One region of the Nonomuraea sp. NPDC049158 genome, then DNA from elsewhere that is predicted to be linked to it. Evidence: riboswitches for the same ligand, from Rfam matches in the RefSeq annotation. Region 1 holds a riboswitch; each other region holds the start of a gene.

The links. Region 1 has a riboswitch for cyclic di-AMP ahead of AB0B61_RS12120 (C40 family peptidase). Riboswitches for the same ligand answer to the same signal wherever they lie in the genome.
Region 2: it holds a riboswitch for cyclic di-AMP, as region 1 does, so the genes downstream of both, AB0B61_RS40625 (C40 family peptidase) here and AB0B61_RS12120 (C40 family peptidase) in region 1, are expected to answer to the same signal.
Region 3: it holds a riboswitch for cyclic di-AMP, as region 1 does, so the genes downstream of both, AB0B61_RS17705 (CHAP domain-containing protein) here and AB0B61_RS12120 (C40 family peptidase) in region 1, are expected to answer to the same signal.

Annotation. Positions count from the first base shown of each region.
Region 1 is NZ_JBEZDM010000004.1:375,351-381,923, forward strand. It holds gene AB0B61_RS12100 (type III pantothenate kinase) at 1-570, shown strand, start outside; gene AB0B61_RS12105 (hypothetical protein) at 635-1,105, opposite strand; gene lysX (bifunctional lysylphosphatidylglycerol synthetase/lysine--tRNA ligase LysX) at 1,253-2,734, shown strand; gene AB0B61_RS12115 (LuxR C-terminal-related transcriptional regulator) at 3,326-3,538, shown strand; gene AB0B61_RS12120 (C40 family peptidase) at 3,599-4,642, opposite strand; cyclic di-AMP (ydaO/yuaA leader) riboswitch at 4,648-4,808, opposite strand; gene AB0B61_RS12125 (amino-acid N-acetyltransferase) at 5,097-5,654, shown strand; gene AB0B61_RS12130 (hypothetical protein) at 5,677-6,564, opposite strand.
Region 2 is NZ_JBEZDM010000027.1:28,738-35,310, reverse strand. It holds gene AB0B61_RS40635 (NYN domain-containing protein) at 1-398, shown strand, start outside; gene AB0B61_RS40630 (NlpC/P60 family protein) at 483-1,457, shown strand; cyclic di-AMP (ydaO/yuaA leader) riboswitch at 2,248-2,406, shown strand; gene AB0B61_RS40625 (C40 family peptidase) at 2,480-2,995, shown strand; gene AB0B61_RS40620 (hypothetical protein) at 3,160-4,155, shown strand; gene AB0B61_RS40615 (M48 family metallopeptidase) at 4,479-5,762, shown strand; gene AB0B61_RS40610 (glycosyltransferase family 4 protein) at 5,759-6,573, shown strand, end outside.
Region 3 is NZ_JBEZDM010000007.1:97,890-104,462, reverse strand. It holds gene AB0B61_RS17725 (NmrA/HSCARG family protein) at 150-1,031, opposite strand; gene AB0B61_RS17720 (helix-turn-helix domain-containing protein) at 1,119-1,676, shown strand; gene AB0B61_RS17715 (hypothetical protein) at 1,724-1,864, shown strand; gene AB0B61_RS17710 (hypothetical protein) at 1,978-2,142, opposite strand; gene AB0B61_RS17705 (CHAP domain-containing protein) at 2,482-3,162, opposite strand; cyclic di-AMP (ydaO/yuaA leader) riboswitch at 3,174-3,312, opposite strand; gene AB0B61_RS17700 (Gfo/Idh/MocA family oxidoreductase) at 3,431-4,384, opposite strand; gene AB0B61_RS17695 (aldo/keto reductase) at 4,404-5,231, opposite strand; gene AB0B61_RS17690 (transposase) at 5,603-6,112, shown strand; gene AB0B61_RS17685 (transposase) at 6,060-6,473, shown strand.

The sequences.
Region 1 (6,573 bases):
AACGAGATGCGCGAGATGTGCCGCCGTTACTACGGCGACGTGACCGCGGTGATCGTGGAGCCGGGCATACGTACCGGCGTGCCCGTCCGCATGGACAACCCCAAGGAGGTCGGCAGCGACCGGATCGTCAACGCGCTGGCGGCCATCGACCAGTACGGCGGCCCCTGCGTCATCGTCGACTTCGGCACCGCGACCTCGTTCGACGCGGTGTCGGCCAAGGGCGAGTACATCGGCGCGGTCACCGCGCCCGGCATCGAGATCTCCGTCGACGCCCTGGCGGCGGCGGGCGCCCAGCTGCACAAGGTGGAGCTGGTCAGGCCGCGCTCGGTCATCGCCAAGAACACCGTCGAGGCGCTCCAGGCCGGCATCATCTACGGCTTCGCGGGCCAGGTCGACGGCATCGTCGAGCGGATGACGGCCGAACTGGCCGACGACCCCGACGAGGTGACCGTGGTGGCCACCGGCGGGCACGCGGCGCTGGTGGTGGGCGAGTCGCGCTCGATCGACGTGCACGAGCCGTGGCTGACGCTGATCGGCCTGCGGCTGATCTACAACAGGAACACGGCATGAACAAGCGGCCCCCCGCTCGGGTGAGGGGGCCGCTTGCGTTCGTGGACTGTCTCTACCTGGCCGGTTACTCGGAGTCGCCGGTGTACAGGTAGCCCCAGCTGCCGCAGTTGCGCGGGTAGGAGCCGTGGAGGTCGATCTGGCAGACCTTCACGCGGAGGCTGGAGACGTCGTCGCTGTCGAAGGAGAAGCGCTTGAAGGCCGGGTAGCCGCAGTACTTCTTGGTGTAGACCGTCGACCAGTTGTCGTCGAAGTCGCTGGCCTGGAACTTCACGTACGCGCACTTGCCGCCCTCGTCGTAGCTGCGGTTGTCCAGGTCCCAGAGCTTGCCCTTGACGGTGATCGTGTTCGACTCGTGGTCGTCGTCGTCCCAGTCCACATCGACCCAGCCGGAGGCCTTGGCCTGGTAGTGCTGCGAGTAAACCGGGCCCCAGGAGTCGGAGTCCGCGGTGCTGGCGCTGGCGGCCGAAGGCAGCGCTAAGGCCAGCGCGCTCGTGGCGGCGACGGCGGCGAGGCCGGTCGCGAGCTTCTTCATCATGATCTCTCCTTGAGCTCCCCCTGGGCCAGCGCCTTGCCGGTTCCCCCCTGAGCTCGATGTGTCATTGGTACGGGAGAGTTCTTGCAGCCACCCTGCAGAGAGGTGACGAGCCCTTGCAGTTCGCCATATCCCCTACTCTTTGATGCTGTGAGCGACGAACTTCCCGAGCAGATGCGCATCCGGAGGGAGAAGCTCGACCGCCTTCGCAGTGAAGGCGTCGATCCTTACCCGGTGACCTTTCCCCGCACGGCGACCAACGCCGAGGTCAGGGAGAAATACCAGGCCCTCGACCCGGACACCGCGACCGGCGACAAGGTCGGCGTCGCGGGCCGCGTCATGCTCAACCGCGTGGGCGGCAAGCTCTGCTTCGCCACACTCCGCGACGGCAGCGGCGACCTGCAAGTGATGATCTCGCTCGACAAGGTCGGCGAGGAGTCGCTGGCGGCCTGGAAGCGCGACGTCGACCTGGGCGACCACGTGGGTGTGGAGGGCGAGGTCATCACCTCCCGCCGCGGCGAGCTGTCGATCCTGGCCGACCGCTGGCAGATCACCGCCAAGTGCCTGCGCCCGCTGCCGGAGAAGCATGTCGGCCTCACCGACCCAGAGGCCCGCGTACGCCAGCGCTACGTCGACCTCATCGTCAACGACGAGGCCCGGGAGATGGCCCGCATCCGCAGCGCCACGGTGCGCGCGGTGCGTGACTTCTGGCACGAGGAGGGCTACCTCGAGGTCGAGACGCCCATGCTGCAGCCGATCCACGGCGGCGCGACGGCCCGGCCGTTCAAGACCCACATCAACGCCTACAACATGGAGCTCTACCTTCGCATCGCGATCGAGCTCTACCTGAAGCGGCTCGTGGTCGGCGGCATCGAGAAGGTCTTCGAGATCAACCGCAACTTCCGCAACGAGGGCGCGGACTCCACGCACAACCCCGAGTTCACGATGATCGAGGCGTACGGCACCTACCTCGACTACAACGACATGGCCGACCTGACCCAGCGGATGTACCAGAAGGCCGTCGTGGCCGCGCTGGGCACCTCGGTGGTCGTCCACGACGGTGTCGAGGTGGACCTGGGCATCCCGGAGTGGCCGCGCATCACGCTGTACGGCGCGGTGTCCGAGGCGCTCGGCGAGGAGGTCACCACCGACACCCCGCTCGAGCAGGTCCGGAAGTTCGCCGACGGGCGCGACATCCACTGGGACCCGAAGTGGGGCCAGGGCAAGCTCGTCCAGGAGATCTTCGAGGCCCTCGTCGAGCACACGCTCATCCAGCCGACGTTCGTCATGGACTACCCGCTGGAGACCTCCCCGCTGACCCGCCAGCACCGCGACAACCCGCTGCTGACCGAGAAGTGGGACCTCATCGGGTTCGGCACCGAGCTGGGCACCGCCTACTCCGAGCTCGTCGACCCGGTCGAGCAGCGCCGGCGCCTGGTGGAGCAGTCACTGCTGGCCGCCGGGGGCGACCCGGAGGCCATGCAGCTCGACGAGGACTTCCTGCAGGCGCTGGAGTACGCCATGCCGCCCACGGGTGGCATGGGGGCCGGGATCGACCGGATGATCATGGCCTTCACGGGCAAGAGCATCCGGGAAACGATCTTGTTCCCGCTGGTCAAGCCGACCAACTGAGTATGTCGGCCCGGCTCCCACGCCGGGCCGAACCGGTCCGGTTCGCCGGTTCGCGGCGCCCGCGTACGGACGCTGCCGGGCCGATGGGGTTGACAGCGGTCCGGTCTCCTGCGGCGAGTAGGAGAACGCGGGCGGCGACCTTCGCCGGTTCGTTGACGCGGGCCGGCGCGCCGGGCAAGCCATCTCCCGGCCGCCCGCGCCGGGCCGCGATGGGCGGCGCCTCCCTCCGGCGCCTGAACCGTTCATACTCCTTGACGCGCATCGCCGACCCGGCCGCAAGCAGCCATATTTCCGATGATGCACATATGAAGTGCGAATAATATTCGCGTTCACCGGATCGAAGCCCGGCAGGTCCACAGGGCTCGCGCTGGAGCCGTTGTAAGGACGGCTGTGATCCCTCATCTGGCCCCGAAGTGTGCCGACATATGGCGAGTACTTCACATACCGCCGATCATGTCAATGGCGATGGTCAGAGGGCAGTATTCGCTGGCTTGACGACCTTTCCAGAATGCGCTTACCGTCTGCGAGACGAGCAGCAGCACTGCTCGGACATAGACGTCTCGAGTTCTGCTGTTGGGGGGAGGGCTCCCGATGTATGTGCTCACTGAGAGCGTCGAGCTTAGCCACGCGGATATCGCGTTGCTGGCGGAGCTTGCCAAGGGGGTCACGGTTGATCGGGTTGGCAGACGACTGGATATCAGCGGGCGCACGGTACGCCGGAGACTACGGGGTATCTGCGACCGCATCGGAGTCGCCACCGCGATCGAGGCCGTGGCCTGGGCCGCCCGCCGCCAGCTCATCTGACCGCTCGACCGGCCCAGCCGCCAGGGCCCCAGCGGTCAGAGTGCCTGTGGTGCCCGGAGGTCAGTCGGCGATGCGTACGGCGCCCGCGAACGGACGGCGGGCGATGGAGGCGATCCGTACGACGTCACCGGTCTGCGGCGCGTGGACCATCATGCCGCCGCCGATGTAGATGCCGACGTGGTGCAGGTCGCCATAGAAGAAGACCAGGTCGCCGGCGCGCAGCTCCTCCTTGGAGATGTGCCGTCCGGCCGTCCACTGGTCGCCCGTGTAGTGCGGCAGTGAGATGCCCACCCGCTGGTAGGCCGCCATCACGAGGCCGGAGCAGTCGTATGAGGTCGGCCCCTCGGCGCCCCAGACGTACGGCTTGAGCTGCTGCGTGAGCGCCCACCTGGCGGCCGTGGCGGCCTTGCCGGCGCCGATGACCGGCAGGTCGACCCGCGTGGCCCGGGTGCCGGGACGGCCGGCCTCACCGATCGCGCGCTTGAACAGGCTGCTCTCGACCTTGGAGACGAGCGTGGTGATCTTGTCGCGCTTGGTGCCGAGGTTCTCGACGATCTTCTCGACCTCGTCGATGCGCGTCTTGGCGCTGGCTCTGGCCTGCTCGGCGGCCTGCCTGGCCGTGGTCACCTGGTTGACCTCGAAGCCCTGCTGCTGCTCTATCGCGTAGGTGGTGGCCGCCTGGTCGAGGAAGCTCTCGGGGTCGTCGGAGGTGGTGAATGCCAGCGCCTGGCCGAAGCCGCCGTTGATGTAGGCGTTCTGGGCCAGCAGCGCGGCCTTGGCGCGCTTGGCGGCCAGATCGGCCTCACTGGTGGACAGCGTCTTCCGGGCCGCCTCAGCCGACTTCTTGGCGGTCTTGAGCTTCTCCCGCTGGCCGTTGAACTCCTCGCTCAGCGTCTCGATCTGGGTGTGGAGCTCTTCGGCCTGCTTGGCCAGATCCTTCAGCGAGGGCTTGGGATCGGCGACGGCGGAGCCGACGGGGGCGGCGAAGAGGAGGGTGGCGATGGTCGCCGCGATGACACCCAGCCGGGTAGGGATCTTCCGGAGCTCCGGACGGCGGGCGTGAGCGCCCGTCGGCTTCCCCTCGCGATCGCGGGTCTGCTTCACCAACCAGCTCCTCTCATCGGCGCCTACCGGGTTAGCTGACGGGTTCGGGCCGGAGCAGCCCTACCGAACGACTCGCTCGGATTCACCCCATGGGTGGTGGCGTCGGGATGAGGTCGCCACCGGCGGGTCCCCGGCTCCCCTTACGGGGATTGGGCGCGTCTCCACGCTGGCTCGCGTGGGTGACATCGTCGCTGGACACTAGTGCACTCCGGGTTCGTGCTCAACCAGAACTGCCAAGTCTGTAGAGGTTTCGCAACCGAAGGGTCACGGGGTGATCTCGTGCTTGCCGGTGCTGAACAAACTTTATGTCCTTTTTGCACCAAGTTCGTCAAGGCATGGAAGCCTATGGGCCAAGGGATCCCTCATCGTGCTCGATCAACCACGAGATGTCATGAGATGGGAGAGACGTCAGAGTTAGGGGGAGGCCGTAATCGGATCTGTACGCTGGAGACCCATGGAGCAGGTCGCCGAAGTGACAGTCCCGGACACGGAAGTCGTCGTCCGGCGTGCCCGCACGCCGGATGTCAGGACCATCCGTCTCCTGGTCGACACCTACGCGGGCGCCGGTCCCCGGCTTCTGGAGAAGGCCACCGTCACGCTGTACGAGGACGTGCAGGAGTTCTGGATCGCCGAGCGTGGCGGCCAAGTGGTCGGCTGTGGCGCGCTGCATGTGCTTTGGGAGGATCTCGCGGAGATTCGCACGGTGGCCGTCGATCCGGAGTTCCGTGGCTTCGGAATCGGGCACCGGATCGTCTCTTCCTTGATCAAAACGGCCCGGGAACTCGGCCTGCGCCGGGTTTTCTGTCTGACTTTTGAGGTGGATTTTTTCGCGAGGCATGGATTCCGCCCCGTACAGGGCACCCCGGTCTCACCCGAGGTCTATGCGGAGCTGCTGGCCTCGTACGACGAGGGTGTCGCCGAGTTCCTCGACCTCGAACACGTCAAGCCCAACACCCTGGGGAACACCCGCATGCTTCTCCACCTGACATCGGGTGACGCGGACCTTGACTAATGGGAAAGGTGATTGTTGATACCTATGTCGATACGTTGGGCAGCACAGGCATGTGTCCTGACACGTGCCACATGCGCACTCGAAGCGAGGTGACACGGTGAGCACCGGACAGCCGCCGTATCCACAGGACGAATCCGGCGAGAACTCTGCGCCTGGCGGATCTGAATACGGACATCACAACGCGGGCCGTCCCTATGGCGAGCCCGACCCGGATGCGACGGTCGTTGGCTACCGGGCGGACGACGCCTACGGTCAGCAACCCAACTACGGGCAGCAGCAGCAGGGCTACGGCCAGCAGCAGCAGTACGGGCAGCAGCCCGGCTACGGCCAGCAGCCGCAGCAACCGCAGCAACCGCAGTACGGACAACAGCCGCAGTACGGGCAGCAGCAGCCGGGCTACGGCCAGCAACCTGAATACGGTCAGCAGCCCGGATACGGTCAGCAACCCGGATACGGTCAGCAGCAGGCTTCGGGTCAGCAACCCGAGTACGGCCAGCCCAACTACGGTCAGCAGCCGCAATCGCAACCCGGTTACGGCCAGCAGCCACAATCCCAGCCTGGTTACGGCCAGCAGCCCGGTTACGGGCAGCAGCAGCCGTCCCAGCCCGGCTATGGTCAGCAGCCGCAATCGCAACCCGGTTACGGTCAGCAGCAGTACGGCCAGCAGCCCCCGTCGGGCCAGCAGCCCGGCTATGGCCAGCAGCCCAATTACGGGCAGCAGCAGCAGTCCCAGCCTGGTTACGGCCAGCAGCCCGGTTACGGGCAGCAGCAGCCGTCGCAACCCGGCTACGGCCAGCAGCAGTACGGCCAGCCGGACTACGGTCAGCAGCAACAGCAGTACGGCCAGCAGCCCGCCTACGGGCAGCAGCCGTATGGTCAGCAGCCCGGTTACGGGCAGCAGCAGCCACACGGGGTTCAG
Region 2 (6,573 bases), on a different contig from region 1:
ACCAGCTGCTCGCGCTGCCGCAGGTGCACCTGATCATCGACGGCTACAACGTGACCAAGACCGGCTACGGCACGCTGACCCTGGCCGACCAGCGCAACCGGCTGATGACCGGCCTCGGCGGGCTGGTCGCGCAGACCAGGGTCGAGGTGACCGTGGTCTTCGACGGCGCCGAGCTCAACGCGCCCGTCCAGGTGGTGGCGCCGCGCGGCGTGCGGGTGCTCTTCAGCGCGCCCGGCGAGATCGCCGACGACCTGATCCGCCAGCTCGTCCGCGCCGAGCCGCCCGGCCGGGCCATGGCGGTGGTCTCCTCCGACCGCGAGGTGGCCGAGTCCGTCCGGCGCATGGGAGCCAGACCGGTTCCGTCGGCTCTGCTGCTGCGCAGACTGGGCCGTGCATAGATTACGAATCGGTTGTTAGGGTGAAAGCACACCCGCCACTTCTGTACCATTTCGCCCCAGATATATTCCCCTGGAGGCGACACTGTGACGTTTGGCCGGGTGTCACTGGCCGCGGGACTCGCGATCGGACTGCTGCTTTTCCCCACAAGCGAGGCACTGGCCGCGCCGAAGCCCACGATCAAACAGGCGAAAGCCAAGCTCAAGAAGCTGAACGACCAGGCCGACAAGGTCGTCGACCGCTACAATACGGCGACTGAGAAGTACAAGGCGGCCCAAGGCGAGTACGGCAAGCTGAACGCCAGCTACAAGCGCAAGCTGGAGACGGTCGCCACGTTGCGCGCCCAGGTCATTGAGATGGCCGTCGACACCTACACGCGCGGCCCCGACTCCACCTCCTGGCCTACGATGATCGGCCAGTCGGATCCCACGGGCCTGCTGGGCAGCATGGCGCTCGCGGGACAGCTGTCGGAGGAGAAGGTGGCACGGCTGGCGGCCTTCGACCGCGAGAACCGCGGGCTCAAGGACGAGCGCGACAAGGCCGAGACGGCGCTGCAGGCGGCCGACAAGGAGCGCGACGGGGTCGAGAAGGAGCGCTCGGAGGTCCGCAAGCTGATCGCGAAGCAGAAGAAGCTGCTGGAGAAGCTCGGCGCCTACAAGACCGGTGACCCCAACAGCACCGGCATCAAGTACACGGGCTCGGCCTCCGGCAACGCCGCGGCGGTGCTCAGGTTCGCCTACGCGCAGGTGGGCAAGCCGTATGTGTTCGGCGGCACGGGACCGCGCGGCTGGGACTGCTCGGGCCTCACGCAGGCGTCGTGGCGCGCAGGGGGCGTCTCGCTGCCCCGCACCACGTGGCAGCAGTGGGCCTGGGGCTCGGCCCGCAAGGTGGATCTGAAGGACCTGCAGCCTGGCGACCTGATCTTCAGCTCGGGTCTTGGACATGTCAGCATTTATGCGGGCAATGGGCAGATCGTGCATGCCCCCCAGACCGGCGACGTGGTCAAAGTCGTCACCCTGTCTTCCTACGGCGGCACCCTGGTGGGAGCTATCCGTCCGTAGGGCCTTTCTGGCGCTCACTTATTTCCTGTACGGCAAGCACGGTGGGCCCCATCCGCCGTCCGTGGCTGGGCTCTGTCCAGGGACACGCTCCTCCGGTGGGGCGCGCTGGGCGCCGTGACGTGCGCCCTCTTGGCCCCGGTCCGTGGCTTTAGGTGGCCATGGACCGGATGGTCCGCCGATGGGCACTTGGCGGTCCATGTGGACTCACCGGCTTGCTGGTCAACGGACCCGGCCTGGTGGTCAACGGGCTCCGATCGGCTGTTCAACGGGCTTCGGTCGCTTGTTCGGCGGAACCCGACCGGCTGTTCAACTGACCCCGATTTGCTGGTCAACGGACCTCGGCGCGCAGGTCGATACCGCTGGTCGGATCGGCTGAACGCTGCTCGATGCCTTCGGCCGGTGACGACGATCACTGATCTCGGCCCGTCTGCGACCCTCGCGACGCCCAATTCCGCGCAGCCGCGACACGATCACCGGACCCTCAGGCGTGTTACTAGCGGGACCAGTGTGACAAGAGTGACAAAAGGGACCTGACAGATCACTGTGTCGTCAAGTGTGAGAAGGGTCACATTTGAGTAACATAACCCGGCACTCCAGCTGCGGTTCGGGACTTTACTGACACCTCTGAGTGATCCTGACAACCCCATGACGGCTTTGCCAGCGCGTTACTCAAGGGCGTAACTTCTGGCGTCGCGGCGAACAAGCCATGGCGTCGCGACTCTCCATCGGGTCCCCGATGTGGACAGATAAGAAATCCGTTAGGTCACCGCCTTTCCATTTGTCATTACGTGGCGGTGGCCTGCCGAGTCCGTGCAGCCAGGAGGCACGGAGCCGGGGACCCAGCGATCCCGCCCTCGGGATCAGGGGTGAATCGGCGCGTATCGCGCCGTAGGGCGACTTCCAGGCCCGAATCCGTCAGCTAACCCGGTAGGCGTTCGTGGAAGCTCCAAGGAGAAATCCTGTCTACCTCCCCCAGTAACCCCCGTCTGTCCCGCATTGCCCTGAGTGGCGCAGCGCTCACGATGACCGTGGCGGCCGGAGGTTTGGTCCTCCCTGCCCCGACGGCGCAGGCGGCGACAACGCGTGATGCGGCCGAAGTTTCCGGAACTAATACAGCGGCGAAAGCCGTCAGTTCCGTGAAGAAGGTCGCGCAACAGACAGCGGTCGCTCGGCAAAAGGTGAAGGCCCGCACGGCCGTCGCCGTGGCCAAGGACCAGATCGGTGACCCCTACAGTTACGGGGCCACAGGACCTGGTTCCTTCGACTGCTCCGGTCTCGTCCAGTACGCCTGGAAGAAGGCCGGTGTCAAGATCCCGCGCGTGACGAACAGCCAGTTCGCCCGCATCAAGAAGAAGGTCTCCTGGAAGAATCTGAAGCCAGGTGACCTGCTGTTCTTCCATGGGCTCGGCCATGTGGGCATGTATGTCGGCAACGGCAAGATGGTCCACTCGCCGAGGACGGGTTCGACGGTGCGCGTCGAGAAGCTCAGCGGATGGCGCAAGGCGTCGTTCGTGGGCGCGGTGCGTCCCGGCCTGTAAGTCCGGCCTGATCTGGCCTGCAAGACCGTCACGAAGGTCCCGTCCCAGCTGGGACGGGACCTTCGCGTGTTCCGGGTCTCTCCGTGACGACGTTCTTCGCGACCACGAGCCTGGCCTCTCCGCGACGGCCGGTCCGCGGCGCGGGGCGACTACGATCGGGGAACGTGTCCGTGCAGGTGAGCCGCCGAGTCTTGGTGGTGGGGGTGCTGCTCCTGGCCCTCGCCTCGGCCAGCGCCGCCCCGCACCGAATTCCGGCGACGGGCGACCTCTCGGCAGCGGTTCGTGACCTGTCGACCGGTGGGCCCGATCGGCCCGCGTCGGTTCGTGGTCTGCCGTCCGGTGGGCCCGATCGGTCTGCGTCGGATCGCGGTCTTCCCTCTGGCAGTCTCGATCAGTCCGCGACCGTCCCAACCCTGGCGGCCGGTGATCGTGAGCTTCCGGCGGAGGCGCGGGGCCTCTGGGGGGACGGCGCCGAGGTCGTACGGGGTGTGCGTTCGGTTGTCGTCGGTCAGCACGCGGCGTCCGAGTCGCTCCGAGACCTGGCGCGCAGGGCTGATGCCGCCGGAGCGCGGGTCTCCGCCGTGCTCGGCCAGCCGGTGCGGCCCGTGGTGCTCGTGCCCGGCTCGGCGGCCGAGGCTGCCCGGGTGGCCGGGGTGGGGAGTGTCGACGGGCTGGCGGCGGTGGCCGATGGCGGGAGGGTGGTCGTGGTGCCCGAGAACTTCGCCCGGCTGACCCCGACCGGGCGGGACATCGTGCTCACGCACGAGCTCACTCACGTCGCGGCCGGGACGAAGCGGTTGCCGGTATGGCTTTATGAGGGGTTCGCCGACTACGTGGGCTACCGGGACGCGGGGTTGCCGGTCCGGGTGGCCGCCGCCGAGTTGGCCGCCGAGGTGCGGGCGGGGCGTGTGCCGGGCGAATTGCCGGGGCCTGCGGCATTCGCACCGTCCGCTCGGGAGCCTGAACGCCTGGCACGGGCGTACCAGGAGGCGTGGCTGGCGTGTCGCTTCATCGCCGAGCGGTTCGGTGAGGGGACTCTGGTGAGGCTCTACCGTGATGCTCAGACGGGTGGCATCGACCGGGGGCTCACCGGACTCGGGCTCTCGGCAGAGACGCTGACGGCACGGTGGCGCGACTACGTGCGGGACCAGCTTGCGTAAGGGGAACGCGGATGGAAGATCTGCAGGGCACCGACGACATGCCGCCTGACGACGACGCGGGCTCCGATCAGCACCCGGCACCTCCGTCCGGCGAGCCGGCCGCACCGTCCGGGTCGCCCGCCCGGCCGGCCGCGCCACCTGGGCCATCCGGCGAGGCCGCCACCTCAGGCGACTCCGCCACCTCAGGCGAGGGCACCGCGCCAGACGACCGTTCGGTACCAAGCGACCGAGCGGCGTCAAGCGACCGTGCGATACCAAGCGACCGTGCCGCGTCAAGCGACCGTGCGGTACCAAGCGACGGGGCCGCGCCAAGCGACCGTGCCGTGTCAGGTGGCTGGGTCGCGGACCGTGGGGACGTCGAGGTCGGCCGGGCCGGGGCCGGTTGGGCGTTGGTCGTTCTCGGCGTGGTGATCCTGGCCGTGGTGGCGTTCACGACGCCCTGGCGGGTCATGCCCTCGGGCACCCCCACGGTGACGCCGGACCCGGCGCGCGACTTCAGTGCCGCCGAGATCGCCAGAGCCGCCGCCTTCGACGCGGCCACGAGCCTGCCCAGCTACCTGTCGCTCGGGCTGACCGTGCTGTTCGCGGGGCTGCTCGTGCTCACGCCGTTCGGCGCCAAGGTGCTGGGCCGGCTGCGCGGGCCGTGGTGGGTGCGGGTCGTGCTCGGAGTCGTGGTGCTGACCGCGATCGTCGAGGCGATCAGGTGGCCCCTGGGCATCTGGTACGAGGTGCAGCTGCGCGACTACGGCCTGTCCACGCAGGACTGGGCCGGCTGGACCGGCGACCGGCTCAAGAGCCTGGCCGTGAACGTGGTGCTGCAATCCATCATGGTGCTGGTCGTGGTGGCACTGGCCAGGTGGCTGCGGCGCTGGTGGATCCCGGCCGCCGCGGGCGCGTTCGCGTTCACCCTGGTGGCCTCGTTCGTGTATCCGGTCGTGTTCGAGCCGCTGTTCAACGACTTCCGCCCGATGCCGGGTGGCGCGCTCAGGGCCAACCTGATGATGCTGGCCGAGCGCGCCCATGTCCCGGTCGAGGACGTGCTGATCGCCGACGCCTCCCGCCGGACGAACGCGCTCAACGCCTACGTCTCCGGTTTCGGCGCCACGCGCCGGATCGTCGTGTACGACACGCTGCTCAGGGCTCCGCAGTCCGAGGTCGAGCTGGTCGTGGCGCACGAGCTGGGCCACGCCAAGTACGGGGACGTGCTGGTCGGCACGCTGGTGGCCGGGCTGGGCGCCGCGTTCGGGACGATCCTGCTGTTCCTGCTCCTGGGCATGCTGCGGCGGCGTACGGGCATCGCCTCGGCGGCCGACCCGCGGGCGGTGGGAGTGATCATGGGCTTGATGAGCCTGGCCACGGTCCTCTCGGGGCCGGCCCAGAACGTGATCAGCCGCCACATCGAGGCCCGCGCCGACCTCCACGCCCTGAACCTCACGAAGGACCCGGCCACGTTTATCTCGATGCAGAAACGCCTGGCAATCACCAATATTTCCGACTTGTCGCCGGATCCGGTGGAGTATGCCCTCTATGCATCACACCCCTCCGGTCCCGAACGCCTCGCCATGGCCCGGGAGTGGGCCGCGCTGAACGGCCAGCAGCAGCCGTGACCGGTGTGCTCATCGTCACGAACGACTTCCCGCCCCGCCCGGGCGGCATCCAGTCGTTCGTGCACGGGCTGGCCCTGCGCACCCCCGGCGTGGCCGTCTACGCTCCGGCCTGGCAGGGGTGCGCGGAGTTCGACCGCCGCCAGCCGTACCGGATCGTCCGTCACCCCACCTCGCTCATGCTGCCGACCCCGGCGGTCGCCCGCCGGGCCGCCCGCCTGCTGGCCGAGCAGCGGGCGGACACCGTGGTGTTCGGCTCGGCGGCCCCGCTGGGCCTGCTCGCGCCGGGGTTACGGGCGGCCGGCGCGCGGCGCGTGGTGATGCTCACCCACGGCCACGAGGCGTCATGGGCGAGCGCGCCGCTGTTCCGCGGGGCGCTGCGCAGGATCGGCGCGCACGCCGACGTGGTGACCTACCTCGGCGAGTACACGCGCGCCCGGCTGGCCGCCGCGATCTCGCCGGCCAAGCTGGTACGGCTGGCACCGGGCGTGGACACCGGCCAGTTCCACCCGGCTGCGGTCAAGGCCGAGCTCGGGCTGGCCGGGCGGCCCGTGGTGATCTGCGTGTCGAGACTGGTGCCGCGCAAGGGCCAGGACCAGCTCATCCGGGCCTGGCCCCGGGTGCTGCGGGCGGTGCCGGAGTCGGTGCTGCTGTTCGTGGGCGGCGGGCCGTACCGCAAGAGGCTGGAGAAGCTGGCGCGGGGGCAGGAGTCCGTCCGCTTCACCGGTACGGTCCCGGCGGGGAGCCTGGCCGGCTACTACGCCGCCGCCGACGTGTTCGCGATGCCGTGCCGTACCCGGCTGGGCGGCGTCGA
Region 3 (6,573 bases), on a different contig from region 1:
CGCGCTGGGAGATCACCGCCGGAATCCCGCCCGCGAGCAGGCCAAGATCAGGGGCGAGGCCAGGGCGTACATCGCCGACCTGCGCGAGCGCGGCGAGCTGCTCGACGTGGGATGCGGCAACCAAGCGACTTGTTGAGCCGAGGGCGCGGTCAGGAGGCCGTGAACAGGGCCTCGAACAGGGTCTTGCCCTCGCGCCGCAGCCACGTCTCGAAGTCCATCAGCCCCGGGTGCAGGGCCCGCAGCGCGGGGATGTCCGCCTGCCAGCCCGCGAACGACTCCACCGCCTCCGTGTCGCTCTCCCTCAGCCCGAGCTCGGCCCGCCGTTCCGCCGGGATGGGCTCGACGTTCACGGGACGGCCGGTGGCGCGGGTGATCGCGGCCACCAGATCGGCGCGGGACAGCTCGTCACCGGCCAGCTCCAGCGCCAAGCCGAGGTAGCGGTCCGGGTCGGCGAAAGCCAGGGCGGCGAACGCGCCGATGTCGGTGACGGCGATGAGCTGGACCGTCGCCTTCGGTGGGATGATCCGGACGAGTGCCCCTTCGCCGGTCACGCCGTAGTGGGGCCGGGTGTGGTTCTCCATGAACATGACCGGGCGCAGGATCGTGGCCGGCAGGCCGAGCGCCCTGATGTGGCGCTCGATCTCCCACTTGGTGTTCCAGTGGGAGATCGAGGTGTCCCTGTCGGCACCGCCGACCGAGGCGTAGACGAGGTGCCGTACGCCGGCCTCGTGCGCGGCATCGGCCACGTTGACGCCGAGTCGCACCTCCTCGGCGACCCCGTGCGGTGGCCCGGCGGCCGGCTGCACGCTGAACACGCCGTAGGCGCCGCGCACCGCCTCCGTCAGCGACTCGCGGTCGCCCATGTCGCCGGGTACGAGCTCGGCGCCCGCTTTCGCCAGCAGCCCGGCCGCCGCGCTGTCCGGGTCGCGTACCAGGGCTTTGACGTGCCAGCCCGCCGCCAGCAGCGCGCGGGCGGTGGCGCCGCCCTGCTGGCCGGTGGCGCCGGTGACGAGCACGGTTCGATCGGTCATGGCATCTCCTTGGTAGATTATGCGGAGCGACGCTCCGAAACTTACGGAGCACTGCTCCGGTTGTCAATATCGAAGGAGAGTCCTGCCGTGCCCGAGGCGCTTCGCGCAGACGCCCGCCACAACCACGACCAGCTCCTGACCGCCGCCCGCGCGGCCTTCGCCGAGCACGGCACGGAGGCGTCGCTGCGCGACATCGCCCGGCGCGCCGGCGTGGGGATCGGCACCCTCTACCGGCACTTCCCGACGCGTGAGGCGCTGCTCCAGACGCTCATGCGCGACCGCTTCGACGGGCTGGGCCGCCGAGCCGCCGGCCTGTTCGCCGAGCCGTCGCCGCGCGACGCGCTGCTCACCTGGCTCACGGAGGTGGCGGCCGGGTCGGCCACCTACCGCGGGCTGCCGGAATCGGTCATGGCGGCGTTGCGGGACGAGGGTTCGGAGCTGCACGCCTCGTGCGCCGCGATGCGGGCGGCGGGTTCCCGCCTGCTGGAACGGGCCCAGGCGCAGGGCGCCGTCCGGGCGGACGTCACCACGGAGGAGCTGCTGGCGCTGGCCACCGGGGTGGCGTGGGCGGGCGAGCAGTCGCCGGGTCACCCGCAGATGGCCCAGCGCCTGCTGTCGCTCGCGATGACCGGCCTGGCCCGCTGACGGTCACCTATCCAGCATCCGGATGGGGAGATTTCCGGATTGCTGGGGTGATCTTCTGCTCCACCTCGTCCTGCTCCTACATCCCGGGCAGTCTGGTCTCCGTGGGCAGCACGAGCAAGGCCACCAGCGGCGCCTACTACAGCGGTAAGTGGAAGGTGAAGGGCTGCTACGTGACCGACGGCTGCTGAGGCGCCCGCCGCGTCGCCGCCGAGCATCTTCCCCCTGACGCCTGGGATCCAACGCCGATCTCCCCGCGACGCCGTGGCGCTGCGGGGAGATCGGGCGGGGGGCTGGTCCTGCGTCAGATGTGCTCGGCGGGGTTCGCCGGGAGGTAGAAGTTCCAACTGCCGTGTCCCTCGTGGGCGCCGCCTGCGGGGCAGTGCCCGTTGTCGGGGCGGCCGTTCCACCAAAGGGTGTAGCACTTGTTGCAGAAGCGCCAGTTGTCCTGCTGCGTCGTCGGTGACATGTCCCCTCCTCCAGTATCGAGAACCGGCTCGCTGTCCGGCCACCGTCAGTGTCTGAGGTGACGGCAGGCCCGTGACATCCCCAAACTTGGGGGGTTGCGGTCTGATAGGCAGATAGGGCAGCCATGCGCTGTTAAGCGCAACGTGGTGGGCTTTTTGGTAGCAAGTACGGGAGCGTCGCCTCCGAGGAGCCGCTCACGGCAGCGCGAGGGGAGCGGCGCCTGACCGCCGCGCCAGGGAAAACGCACGCCAGGGAAGTCGCACGCCAGGGGAGACGCCGACGAGCGCGCGTCCAGAAGGACGCGCGCTCGTCGGCAGAAGAGCCCTCGATCAGGAAGTCGTCAGGCGCCGTAGCTCGGGTAGCCGTAGCCGACCACCTGGGACGTCGGCCGGACGCGCTGCTGGACGCTGCCGTTGCCGGTGTTGCCCTCGATCGTGGAGATCGTCCCGTCGTGGTTGTCCTTGACGACGAACCCGACATGCTCGATGTCGTCCAGGCTCTTGCTGCCGCCCCACGAGAAGAACACCACGGCACCCGGCTTCGGGGTCGTGCCCCAGTGGTTGTTGTGGGCGAACCACTTCGCGTGCTCGACCGTGTAAGCGTCCCAGCCGACCATGCTGCGCGCGCCGGACTGGTCGCCGACCCACGAGACGAACATCGAGCACCAGGCGGCGTTCAGGTAGTCAGCCCGGGTGCCGCCGTCGCGCCTGAGGGTCTCCAGGGCGCGGGGGGAGTTCATGTACCACTTCTGGAACTTGGTGCCGCCACCGTAGGCGTTCTCAGTGGTGCCGACCTGGGCCTTGGCCAGCGCCAGAACTCGCGAGACCGTGGCCTTGGCCTTGATCTCGCTCTCCGGGTGGCTCTTCGCGGCGGCGTGTGCCGGAGCCGCGGCGGCGTGGGCGGTGGTGGTGTCCGCGTGGGCGGCGGACTGGCCGGCGAGGGCGGCGGCCGCGACGCTCACGCCGAGGACGGCGTGAGCGAAGGTCGACTTGGTGGCACGAAAAAGATGGGACTTGGCCATCGAGGGGGTACTCCTTGCTTCCATGCCGCTTACCGGGTTAGCTGACGGGTTCGGACGTGGAAGCTGTCCTACGGCACGTGACGTGCCGATACACCCCAAAGGACGATGGGTCCCCGGTTCCGCGCGAGGCGGATTCAGCGGTCACAGGACGGTCCTGTGATGCCTTTGTGCGATGGTCTGGCAACGAACGGACAAACCGGACGTATGCCTCATATGACCACAAAGGTAATGCAAGAGGCAAGGGTCTTACAAATGGATAAATCGCCAGCTAAGAGAGCTGCTCCCTCGCGTCGGCCAGAAGCCCCATCATGGCAAGGCTTTCGTCAAGTGGCATGATCGCGGATTCGGTCCTGCCTTCGGCCATGGCGTCCCGTACCTCGCGTACCTCGCCCGCGTACCCGTTGTCCGCCGGATCGAGCACGAGCTCCTCCGTCTCCATCGACGGCCCGCTCAGCACGACCCGCTCCGGCGCCCAGAACGGCGCCGTGATGTGGGCGCGCATGTCGGTGCCCACCACGAGGGCGTCGTTCGCGTACGGACCCAGCAGCGAGCACTCCACCAGCGCCCGCCTGCCGCCCGGATAGACCAGCACCCCGCCCGCCTCCGCGTCCACCCCTGAGGGCGCGAGCGAGCCCGTGACGTGCATCTCTGAGGGCATCCCGAGCAGCAGCTGCGCCAGTCCGAACGAGTAGACGCCCAGGTCGAGCAGCGCACCGCCGCCCAGCTCCGGCGCCCACAGCCGGTGCGCGGGGTCATACGGAGCCTTGAAGCCGAACGACGCCTGGACCGAGCGGATCTCCCCGAACCGGGGATCGGCGGCCACCCGCTGGATGAGCGGGTTGAACCGGGTCCACATGGCTTCCATCAGGAACACCCCGGCCTCGCGCGCGAGGCGGACCATCCGCTCGGCGTCGGCGACGGACGCGGCGAGCGGCTTCTCGCACAACACCGCCTTGCCCGCCGCGATCGCCGCCTCGGCGACCTCCAGGTGCTGGGCGTGCGGGGTGGCCACGTAGATCGCGTCGACGCCGGGGTCGGCGCACAGCTCCGCGTACGAGCCGTACGCCGACTCGGCGTCCAGTGCCGAGGCCAGCGCCCGCGCGCGGCCGAGGTCACGCGAGCCGACGGCGGCCACCCGCATCCCCGGTTCCGCGGCGATGACCGCCCCGACCTTTGCAGCGATGACACCCGTGGCCGCTATGCCCCATGCGAGATCCTTCATGGGGAAAGATCCTAGGGACTTACCCCATCCAGCTGAAAGTCTCCGGGTCGGGCCCGATCCGGCCGTCCTGCTTGGTCAGGGCGCCGATGGCCGCCATGTCCTCGGTGTCGAGGACGAAGTCGAACACCTCGGAGTTCTCCTTGATCCGCGCGGGCGTGACCGACTTGGGGATCGTCACGTTGCCCAGCTGGATGTGCCAGCGCAGCACGATCTGGGCGGGCGTCTTGCCGTGCTTCTCCGACAGCACGGCCAGCGCCGGGTCGCCGAGCAGGCCCTTGCCCTGCCCCAGCGGGCTCCACGCCTCGGTGAGGATGCCGTTGGCCTCGTGGAACTCCCGTAGCCCGCGCTGCTGGAAGTACGGGTGCAGCTCGATCTGGTTGATGGACGGAATGATGTCGGCCTCGTCGATGACCCGGGTGAGCGTCTCGACGGTGAAATTGGACACACCGATCGCCTTGGCCCGTCCCTGACGGTAGATCTTCTCCAGGCCGCGCCAGGCCTGCAGATACTTGTTCCGCGACGGCACCGGCCAGTGGATCAGGTACAGGTCCACGTAGTCGAGACCGAGCCGGGACAGGCTCTCGTCGAACGCCTCCTCCGCCCGCTCGTGGTCGTTGTTGAAGAGCTTGGTGGTGACGAACAGCTTCTCGCGCGGGATCCCCGAGGCGCGTACGGCCCGGCCGACGCCCTCCTCGTTCCCGTAGGCGCTGGCGGTGTCGATGTGGCGGTAACCGGTCTCCAGAGCGGTCGTCACGACCTGTTCGGCCTCGTCGTCCGGCACCTGCCAGACGCCGAACCCGAGCTGCGGTACCTGTACGCCGTCGGTGTTGAGTAGTAGCGAGTTCATCTGAATAGTGGCGAGGAGGCCCGGTCCTTCGCGGCCGGGTGGAAGCGCCACCTCTCCTTTCGAAAACAGTATGGAAACTCTTGATCACGTTCGGTAATGTGTGCGATGGGTGATAGCGCTGTGACAGGAGGTGCGCGATGGCCGCTCCGCCGCCAAACGGCACGGCCTGCCCACGGTCGTGCAGCTTCGACTCATACCCGCCCCGGCCCAGGCCGATGCGCCGGCGGCGGTGCTGTTGTGTAATCGGGCGGCTATCGTCGGCTCCCGCCTGGCTTGGCCGCACCGCGTCTTCACCGTGGTGGAGTTGCATCGGCTCACCCGCTACAAGGCCGCCCGGGCCGGGAATCGCCTTCCTGCTGGTCGACCCCGCGGTGGGCGCGGTGTCGGCGTTTACCTCCCAGCAGCAGACGCTGCGCCGCCTGGACAAGGCGTTCGAGGCGTTCTTCCGTCGAATCAGAAACGGGGAGAAGCCCGGCTACCCTCGATTCAAGGGCTGGGGCTGGTTCGACACCGTCACCCTGGTTGAGGGCGACGGGTCACGGTGGGACTCCCAACCGCGCCACCCCTCTGTGACCTACGTCCGGGTGCTGGGCATCGGGCACCTGCGGGTCCACCGGCATCGGCAGATCGCAGGCCAGGTCAAGACGGTTGAGGTCAAACGGGAAGCCGGACGCTGGTATGTGATCCTCTCCTGTGACGACGTCCCGGCTGCTCCGCTCCCGTCCACGGGGCGGGAGGTCGGGGTGGACATGGGCATCGTCCACTTCGCCACGGTGAGCGAGCCGATCGCGAGCCTGCCGGCGGACCGATCACGCGCACAAGACCGCTTTGAGTCTGGTCCGCAGCGCGGACTTCCTCGCGGTCGAACAGCTCGCGATTGACAACATGACCAAGGCCCCGAAGCCGAAGCCCGACCCCGGGCAGGCCGGTGGTTTTCTGCTCAACGGCTCGGCGGCCAAGGCCGGGCTGAACAAGAGCATTCTGGACGCGGGTTGGGGGGTGTTCTTGCGTGTCCTCGCGTACAAGGCTGAAAGTGCCGGTCGAGAGCTGATCGCAGTGAACCCTCGCAACACCTCCCGCACCTGTCCCGCACCCGAATGCGGACACGTGTCAAGAGAGAGCCGCCGAACACAAGCCGACTTCCTCTGCGTGAAATGCGGATACACCGCCAATGCGGACGTAGTCGGGGCGAGCAACATCAAGAGGGCCGGGCTGGTCCTTCGCGACGCCCGCGCGGCGTAGCGAGGCCATCCCGTTTACGGGGTGGAGGAGTCACTGTTCATGTCTCGTTTCTGGCGGCTTAAGGCGGCCGGGCTAGCTTGAAGCGGTCGTGATCGGGCTA